Linked DNA regions of Anaerobacillus alkaliphilus. The protein of the gene in region 2 interacts with the protein of the main gene of each other region in a pairwise test. Links are inferred from orthologs where the notes say so. Each region holds a gene or a part of one and is shown on either strand. Other genes may lie near its edges.

Region 1 (3,760 bases), on a different replicon or contig from region 2:
GCTCCGCCGTCAGCAACAACTCTCACTGCTTCAATTAATGAATCAGCATCCATTTCTTTTAATAAGTAACCGGAAGCTCCTGTTTTTAATACATGTGTCACGTATGACTCGTCATCGTGAATTGATAATATCAGCACTTTGATGTCTGGGTACAATTCAATAAGTCGACGTGTTGCCTCTACCCCGTTCACCTTCGGCATATTGATATCCATTAATATAACATCAGGATGAAATTGTTCAACAAGGTCAATTGCTTTTGAACCGTCGTCACCCTCTGCGACAATTTCAAAATTATTTTCCATCGCCAGGATACGTTTTACTCCTTCACGAAAAAGCTGATGGTCATCAATAATTACTATTTTGATAATCTTTTCTTGAGTATCGTACATTCTAATTACCTCCTCGTGTTATGTATGAATTGGAACAGCTAGTATAATCAACGTACCTCTGTTTATCTTTGAGTCGATGGTCATTTCACCTTTCAGCATATTGACACGCTCTTTCATCCCCAATAATCCAAAAGCACCTTCTTTTTTCTCGGATTGATCAAAGCCTTTTCCATCATCTTTAATAATGACAATTACTTTCGTAGCCTTTATTTCCATTTTGACTTGAACCTGTTTAGGTTTTGCATGCTTGTGAGCATTTTGTACTGCCTCTTGGACAAAACGGAAGATCGCTATTTCCAGTGCAGCAGGTAAACGCTCTTCTTTTCCTATGGTTTTAAAACTAACTGCCATACCTGTGTGTTCTTGAAAGTTTTTTAGATATTTTGCTAATGTTGGGATTAAGCCGAGATCATCTAAAGCCATTGGTCGCAAATCATAAATAATACGTCTTACTTCCGATAGTGAATTCTTGACCATTCCCCGTAAATCACGAATTTCCTTAAGTGCATCATCAATACCTTTTTCACGGTAGATGCGTTCGACTAACTCTGAACGTAACAAGACATTTGCCATCATTTGTGCGGGGCCATCATGAATTTCTCGCGACACGCGTTTTCGCTCTTCTTCTTGTGCTTCAATGATTTTTAAGCCAAACTCTTGAAGCTCTTTTGCATCTTCTAAGATAGTCGTGACTTCTTGAAGGTCACTAGTTAAGTAATTAATGACAACGGAGATTTGCCCAACAAGCTTTTCAGCTTTCTGAATGGTTTCTTGAATAGCAACAAGCCTACGCTCGATCGAATCACGTCGTTCACGAAGCTGCTTTTCTTCCTGCCGCAATAATGCCAGTTTGACTTGGAAGTCATTAGCTTGCTCATAGGCATTTCGAACCTCTTCATCGGTAAACTTCACAAAGTTCTTACTAACCTCGGCTAAGCGGTTGCGAGCAAAACGAGCATGGATCTCTGTCCGGTCCGTATTTTCAATAACAGACGCTACTTTCATTTGCACTTGAGCCAATTCCAGTTGTAATTGTGAAAATTCACCTCTTGATTGCTCAGTTATATCAAAAACCTGCTCTTTACTAGAACTAACAGTTTCGAGCATCTTCTTCAAAATATCATCTAGTTGTGTTTTATTCGCCATATTAGTCCCTCACTTTAAATGTACAGAACTATCTCACTAGAAAATAGAAACTATGTACCTAATATTTATATAGGTAATGTTTACTACTTATCACTAGCTAAACATAGTTAATCAAAATACAAAAGTATTAACGGTAAATTTGTCGCTGGTAAAATATGCTTGTAAGCCTTTGTTTTAGCCGTTCTAAGCTAAATTCTATAATTCCTATTCTATCATATAACAGCTACGTAGATGTTGAGAAAATAGCATTTTTCCAACAACAAATGTTAAAATACATGTACTATCATTTGGTGCCTGGCACCCTTCGTGGACATATTTCGCTAGTAGTACACCTCACGCGGACGTGGTGTCCTCTGGTGGTGGAATTGTCCTTTTATGGTGCCAGGTACCATCCAAAGAGGTGTTTTTGTTGCTTTCATCATATTTTACAGTTAAAGGGTATGGCGAACATGAGATTGTCATTCAAAAATCTAGATTTATTACCTACGTGGATCGGGTGACAACCGAAGCTGATGCCCAAGCGTTCATAGAGAAAATTAAGAAAAAACATTGGGATGCTAATCACAATTGTTCGGCTTATATGATTGGTGAAAACGATCTTATTCAAAAGGCCAATGATGATGGCGAGCCTAGCGGAACTGCTGGTGTGCCAATACTTGAGGTGTTAAAGAAGCGCGGCTTAAAGGATACAGTTGTTGTCGTGACTCGATATTTCGGTGGGATAAAATTAGGTGCTGGCGGGTTAATTCGCGCGTATGGCAGCTCCACAAGCGAAGGGTTAAACGCCACTGGAATAGTTGAACGGAAGCTCATGCAAATTTTTCATACGAAGGTTGATTACACTTGGCTCGGGAAATTGGAAAATGAGTTGCGGGATTCACGTTATCTCATTAAGGAGATTAATTACTTAGATAATGTGGAGATTGTCACCTATGTAACTAGTGGCGAAGAAGATGCTTTCCGTAGTTGGATTACTGATTTGACAAATGGTCAAGCTGAGATTGTGTTAGGCGATCAGGAGTATTTGGAGCAGGATGTTTAGGTCGAACCGTACACATTGGGGATTAGTGTGTACGTTTTTTTGTGGACTACTCTTTTGATACTGAGTCTAGAAGCTGATGCCCGTCGCTTTGTCTTAACCTCTTGCTCCTAGTTATACATTAAGAGGACATACATTCCGTTATTTTCCGGAAAAATGCCCTTTTTAAAATTTCGCGGCCACCAAGGTGTCCTCATGACGACTTGTAGGACGCAGCCCCTTAGTTATACCTAGTGGTCACACAAAATCATTCGTCCCCCACGTCCTCCACTTCTTTTCAACCATTCAAAAAATTTACATTTACACATCGGTTCCCACAATATAAAATAGGTTAGATGTCAAAATGAAACTTTCATTCTACAAATCTCGTCTAATTATGATATGGTAGTTTCTTAGAGAAAAAGGAGTGTATACATCATGGCTCTTACTAGAAGTGAGAAGAAAAAAGAAAAACGCAGAAAAAGTGGAACATATAAATTTTTAAAAACGACAGGGTTAATCCTTGTCACATTAATGGTTTTAATTGGTGGAGCTTTCGGTTACTTTGTAATGAAAGCAGCAGACGTTACGACTAGTGCTCAAACGAGTCTTGAGCGCGGTGATCGTTCTGAGAAACGACTTGTTCCTGTTAACCCAAGCAAAGATAATATATCCGTTCTTTTCCTTGGGCTAGACGATCGTGACGGTGGCTTGAAAGGCCGTACAGATGCTTTACTGCTAGCTACGTTTAACAAAAAAGAAAATTCGGTGAAGATGGTCAGTGTTCCACGTGATGCTAGAGTTGAACTCATTGGCCGTGATCGTATGGATAAGATCAATCATGCTCATGCTTTTGGTGGTGTTGATATGACTATTGCGACGGTTGAAAACTTACTTGACCTTCCAGTTGATTATTTTGTAAAACTGAACTTTGATGCTTTTATGGAAATCATTGATGCCTTAGGCGGAATTGAAGTTGAAGTACCATTTGCGTTTACAGAAATGGATAGTAACGACGTTCAAGGAGCTATTTCCATTAAAGAAGGCTTACAGCTTTTAGATGGCGAAGAAGCTTTAGCTTACTCTCGTATGCGTAAGAAAGATCCGCGCGGAGACATTGGTCGTGGCGAAAGACAACAACAGGTGTTAGAAGGAATTATTAAAAAGGGATCATCTCTATCATCCATTAATAAATTCGACGATGTGA
Region 2 (4,939 bases):
AACTCCATCTGTAATGGGCGAAACATTAGTAGCAGCTTTAGTTGAAAACAACATCTTAGAAAAGTGTATCACTCATAAGTAGTAAGGAATGCGGCCTCTTTTTGAGGCCGTTATTTTTTGATCTTGATACTATTTTACAAAAGGGTGTGAAGATATGAGTTTTAGGGAAAGACTTATTCAAATCCATGCTTGCAGAGGGGTCACATGGGTACTATTAAAGAAGTTTCTTGATTTCGATCCTACTTTGAAGAGAGTTATAACACTAAGGAAAGACGAGTTAGAACGTTATTTTTCTATGAAACCCAAACAGCTTTTGACCTTTATTGATGACTTGAAAAACAATGAAAATATTGTTGAACATTATCGGAATAATGATATTCATGTGGTGACCATTTTCGACTCTGATTATCCAAACTTACTAAAAGAAATTTATGATCCACCTTGGGTCCTGTATTGTAAAGGTGATGTATCATTACTTTCCAATAAGAGAAAACTAAGTGTCATAGGAACAAGAGATCCTTCTCGAAATGGTTTATTAAGCTTAGAAAAAATTGTTCTTCCTCTAATACATGATAACTGGGTGATAGTCAGTGGTTTAGCCGTAGGTATAGACGGAAGGGCTCATACACTTTCAATCATGAATAACGGCAAAACAATTGCAGTACTTGGGTCAGGTTTCAACCATATTTATCCTCATTGTCACCGAAATTTAGCATCAGATATAGCTTCCAAACAATTGCTAATCTCAGAATTTTCTCCAAATACACCTCCTACTAAATGGAATTTCCCTTTAAGAAATCGAATAATAAGTGGCTTAAGCAGGGGCACTTTAGTCGTTGAGGCAAGAAAAAAAAGTGGATCATTAATTACAGCAGATTTGGCTCTGCAACAAGGACGTGAAGTATTTGCTGTTCCAGGGTCAATTCTAGATGATCGTTCAGAAGGAACTCATTGGTTAATTCAACAAGGTGCTATGTTGACAAAATGTAGCGATGATGTTTTAAATGAATTGTAAACGTATATAATAGAGCTAATAAACTGAAAAAAATTTAATTTTTTTATAATTCTAAAAAGCTTGAATTTATTACCTTTATTGTCATTTGTCTCAAAAGTATGAGAAGATATTCATAATTATGTTTGACAAAATGCAAAATAGTGGTTAATAATAGGGAAGATTTTAAAATACCTCTAAGGGGGAGGAAACACAATATGGCAGATTACTTAGTGATCGTTGAATCTCCCGCTAAAGCAAAAACAATTGGGAAGTATTTAGGGAAAAAATATATAGTAAAAGCTTCTATGGGGCATGTCATTGATTTACCGAAAAGTCAAATGGGTGTCGATATAGAGGGTGGATTTCATCCTAAGTACATTACAATCCGCGGCAAAGGGCCAATTTTAAAAGAGTTAAAAGCTGCAGCTAAAAAAGTAAAGAAAATCTACTTAGCAGCTGACCCGGACCGCGAAGGAGAAGCAATTGCTTGGCACTTAGCGCACAGTTTAAAAATTGATGAAAAATCAGATTGTCGCGTAGTATTCAACGAAATTACAAAGCAGGCAATTAAAGATGCTTTCAAAACACCAAGGCCAATAAACATGGACTTAGTCGATGCTCAGCAAGCAAGACGTGTTCTTGATAGGCTAGTTGGTTATAATATAAGCCCACTATTATGGAAGAAAGTAAAGAAGGGCTTAAGTGCAGGAAGAGTGCAATCTGTTGCCGTTAAGATGATTATTGATCGTGAAAAAGAAGTACAATCCTTTATTCCAGAAGAATATTGGTCGATCTCGGCATCCTTTAAAACAGAAAAAGACAGTTTTGAAGCTAAATTCTACGGGATAGATCAAAAGAAAGCAGAGTTAAAGTCCGAGAACGATGTAAAAGACGTACTAAGCAGACTAAATGACTCTTTCGTTGTTGAAAATGTTACCAAAAAGGAACGTAAGCGGAACCCAGTGTTACCTTTTACGACATCATCACTTCAACAGGAAGCTGCGAGAAAACTTAACTTTAGAGCAAAGAAAACCATGATGATTGCTCAGCAACTTTATGAAGGAATTGATATCGGGAAGGAAGGTACTGTCGGGTTAATTACATACATGAGAACTGACTCTACAAGAGTATCTGAAACAGCGCAAGCAGAAGTAAACGAATACATTCAAACAAACTTCGGAGCTGAATATCTTCAAACTGAAAAGCGACAAGTGAAGAAAGATAAAAAGGCTCAAGATGCTCATGAAGCAATTCGTCCAACTTCTGTTTTTAAAGATCCGAAATTTGTAAAAAGTTATTTAAGTAGAGATCAGTTTCGATTATATAAGCTTATTTGGGACCGTTTAGTAGCGAGTTTAATGGCACCTGCAATATTGGATACCATGAGTGTTGATATTAATAATAATGGGGTTACTTTTAGAGCAACAGGCTCTAAGATTAAATTTCCTGGTTTTATGAAGGTATATATCGAGGGTAATGATGATGGAAAAAAAGAGGAAGATCGGTTATTACCACATCTTGAAGAAGGTATGTCGGTTGACAAAGAAAACATAGAACCTAATCAGCATTTCACACAGCCGCCACCTCGTTACACGGAAGCTAGATTGGTTAAAACTTTGGAAGAGTTAGGAATAGGTAGACCATCTACCTTTGCTCCAACGTTAGATACGATCCAACGAAGAGGTTATGTTGCTTTAGAAGATAAGCGTTTTATCCCTACTGAGTTGGGGGAAATTGTCTTACAGTTAATTAGTGAGTTCTTTCCGGAAATATTGGATGTTGAATTTACTGCTAAAATGGAAAGTGATCTCGATTCGATTGAAGAAGGCCAAACAAATTGGGTTAGTATCATTGACCATTTCTATCAAGATTTTGAGAAACATTTACAAATTGCTGAAGAAGAAATGAAAGAAGTAGAAATTAAGGATGAACCTGCTGGCGAAGATTGTGAGCTGTGTAGTCATGAAATGGTCTATAAAATGGGAAGATACGGTAAGTTTATGGCTTGCTCAAACTTTCCTGATTGCCGAAATACAAAAGCTATCGTAAAAGACATTGGTGTCAAGTGTCCTACTTGTCATGAAGGGAACATCGTTGAAAGAAAAAGCAAGAAACGTAGAACCTTTTTCGGCTGTGATAACTATCCAAGCTGTGAGTTTATCTCTTGGGACAAACCAATTTCTAGACCTTGTCCAAAGTGTAATGAGATGTTAGTTGAGAAAAAGACGAAAAAAGGCGTTAACGTTCAGTGTACAAAATGTGATTATGAAGAAGAAACAAATTAACTGTTTCTTCTTCTTTATGAAAAATATAGTGGTATAATGTTTTATTGGAGGAATACATTTTGACAGAAATTAAAGTAAACGTAATTGGTGCAGGCTTAGCAGGAAGTGAAGCTGCTTGGCAGATAGCCGAACGCGGAATTAAAGTTAGATTATACGAGATGAGACCTGTGAAACAAACACCAGCTCATCATACAGATAAATTTGCAGAACTAGTATGCAGTAACTCATTGAGATCCAATGCATTATCTAATGCAGTTGGAGTGTTGAAAGAAGAGATGAGACAATTACAATCAGTTATCATCCGATCTGCAGATGATTGTGCGGTTCCAGCAGGTGGAGCGTTAGCTGTAGATCGTCATGAATTTGCAGGGCTTGTGACAGAGCGTGTGAAAAATCACCCACTCGTTGAAGTGATTAATGAAGAGATAACTGAAATACCGCAAGGCCCAACAGTAATCGCCTCTGGTCCCTTAACGTCAGAGAAGCTCTCTCAACAACTAAAGGACTTAACAGGTGAAGACTATTTATACTTCTACGATGCAGCGGCTCCAATTCTTGAAGCAGATAGTATTGATAGGGAGAAAGCTTACCTTAAATCACGCTATGATAAAGGGGAAGCAGCTTACTTGAACTGTCCAATGACTGAAGAGGAATTCGACAGATTTTACGATGCTTTAGTAAGTGCAGAGACGGTCCCTTTAAAAGAATTTGAAAAAGAAATCTTTTTTGAGGGTTGTATGCCAGTAGAAGTTTTAGCTCGTAGAGGAAAAAAGACGCTTTTGTTTGGCCCGATGAAGCCAGTAGGCTTAGAAGATCCGAAAACAGGGAAACGTCCTTTTGCAGTTGTTCAATTAAGACAGGATAATCAATCAGGTACTCTCTATAACATTGTTGGGTTCCAAACTCATTTAAAATGGGGACCTCAAAAAGAGGTTTTACAGCTAATCCCTGGTCTTGAGCAGGCTGAAATTGTTCGTTATGGGGTTATGCACCGAAATACATTTATTAATTCGCCAAAGCTATTATTACCAACCTATCAATATAAGGCAAGACCAGATCTGTTTTTCGCAGGACAAATTACCGGTGTTGAAGGTTATGTTGAATCAGCAGCAGCTGGTTTACTAGCAGGCATTAATGCTGCAAGATTTGTGCAAGGTAAGGAAATGGTCGTGCTACCTGAAGAAACTGTGCTTGGAAGTATGGCAAACTATATTACTACTGCCAATGAAAAAAACTTTCAGCCAATGAATGCTAACTTTGGTTTATTGCCACCAATTGAACCAAGAGTCAAAAATAAAAAAGAACGTTATGAACAGTTAGCTACTAGGGCATTAGATACAATTCAGAATTTTGTGAAAAAAATGTAAATTCACTTGCTTCTTTCTAAATTTTGTGGTAAAGTTTAGAGGCTCTAGTGAGGTGAGAACGGCAATGTCAAATCAAGTAATAGAAATTGAAACGTTTATCCGTTTTTTACAGGTTGAGAAAAATGTTTCTCAGCATACTGTATACAATTACAAAAAAGATATTGAGCATTTCTCATTTTTCATGAAGCAGCATAGCATAATTAGTTACGCTGCTGTTTCTTATGCATTCGTGAGGCTTTACCTAACGGAGTTGTATGCGAACAACTACAAAAGAAAAACGATTGCACGGAAAA

The links. Proteins that work in one complex are often made in the same cells at the same time.
Region 1: the proteins of topA (region 2) and DS745_RS07795 interact in binary tests that used the Escherichia coli proteins (3 or more experiments, as listed by UniProt). The link is inferred for Anaerobacillus alkaliphilus from one-to-one orthologs.

The regions. Positions count from the first base shown.
Region 1 is NZ_QOUX01000026.1:202,083-205,842, forward strand. Bases 996-3,760 are described here. They hold DS745_RS07795 (YigZ family protein), read left to right. Parts: upstream 996-1,944; coding sequence 1,945-2,577; downstream 2,578-3,760. Other genes in these bases: DS745_RS07790 (sensor histidine kinase), read right to left, coding at 996-1,535; DS745_RS07800 (LCP family glycopolymer transferase), read left to right, coding at 2,992-3,760. Also shown: DS745_RS07785 (response regulator), read right to left, coding at 1-389; more of DS745_RS07790, read right to left, coding at 408-995.
Region 2 is NZ_QOUX01000046.1:319,385-324,323, reverse strand. Bases 797-3,744 are described here. They hold topA (type I DNA topoisomerase), read left to right. Parts: upstream 797-1,209; coding sequence 1,210-3,279; downstream 3,280-3,744. Other genes in these bases: trmFO (FADH(2)-oxidizing methylenetetrahydrofolate--tRNA-(uracil(54)-C(5))-methyltransferase TrmFO), read left to right, coding at 3,339-3,744; dprA (DNA-processing protein DprA), read left to right, coding at 797-1,015. In the rest of the region: sucD (succinate--CoA ligase subunit alpha), read left to right, coding at 1-82; more of dprA, read left to right, coding at 155-796; more of trmFO, read left to right, coding at 3,745-4,646; tyrosine recombinase XerC, read left to right, coding at 4,711-4,939. UniProt on the Escherichia coli protein: Releases the supercoiling and torsional tension of DNA, which is introduced during the DNA replication and transcription, by transiently cleaving and rejoining one strand of the DNA duplex.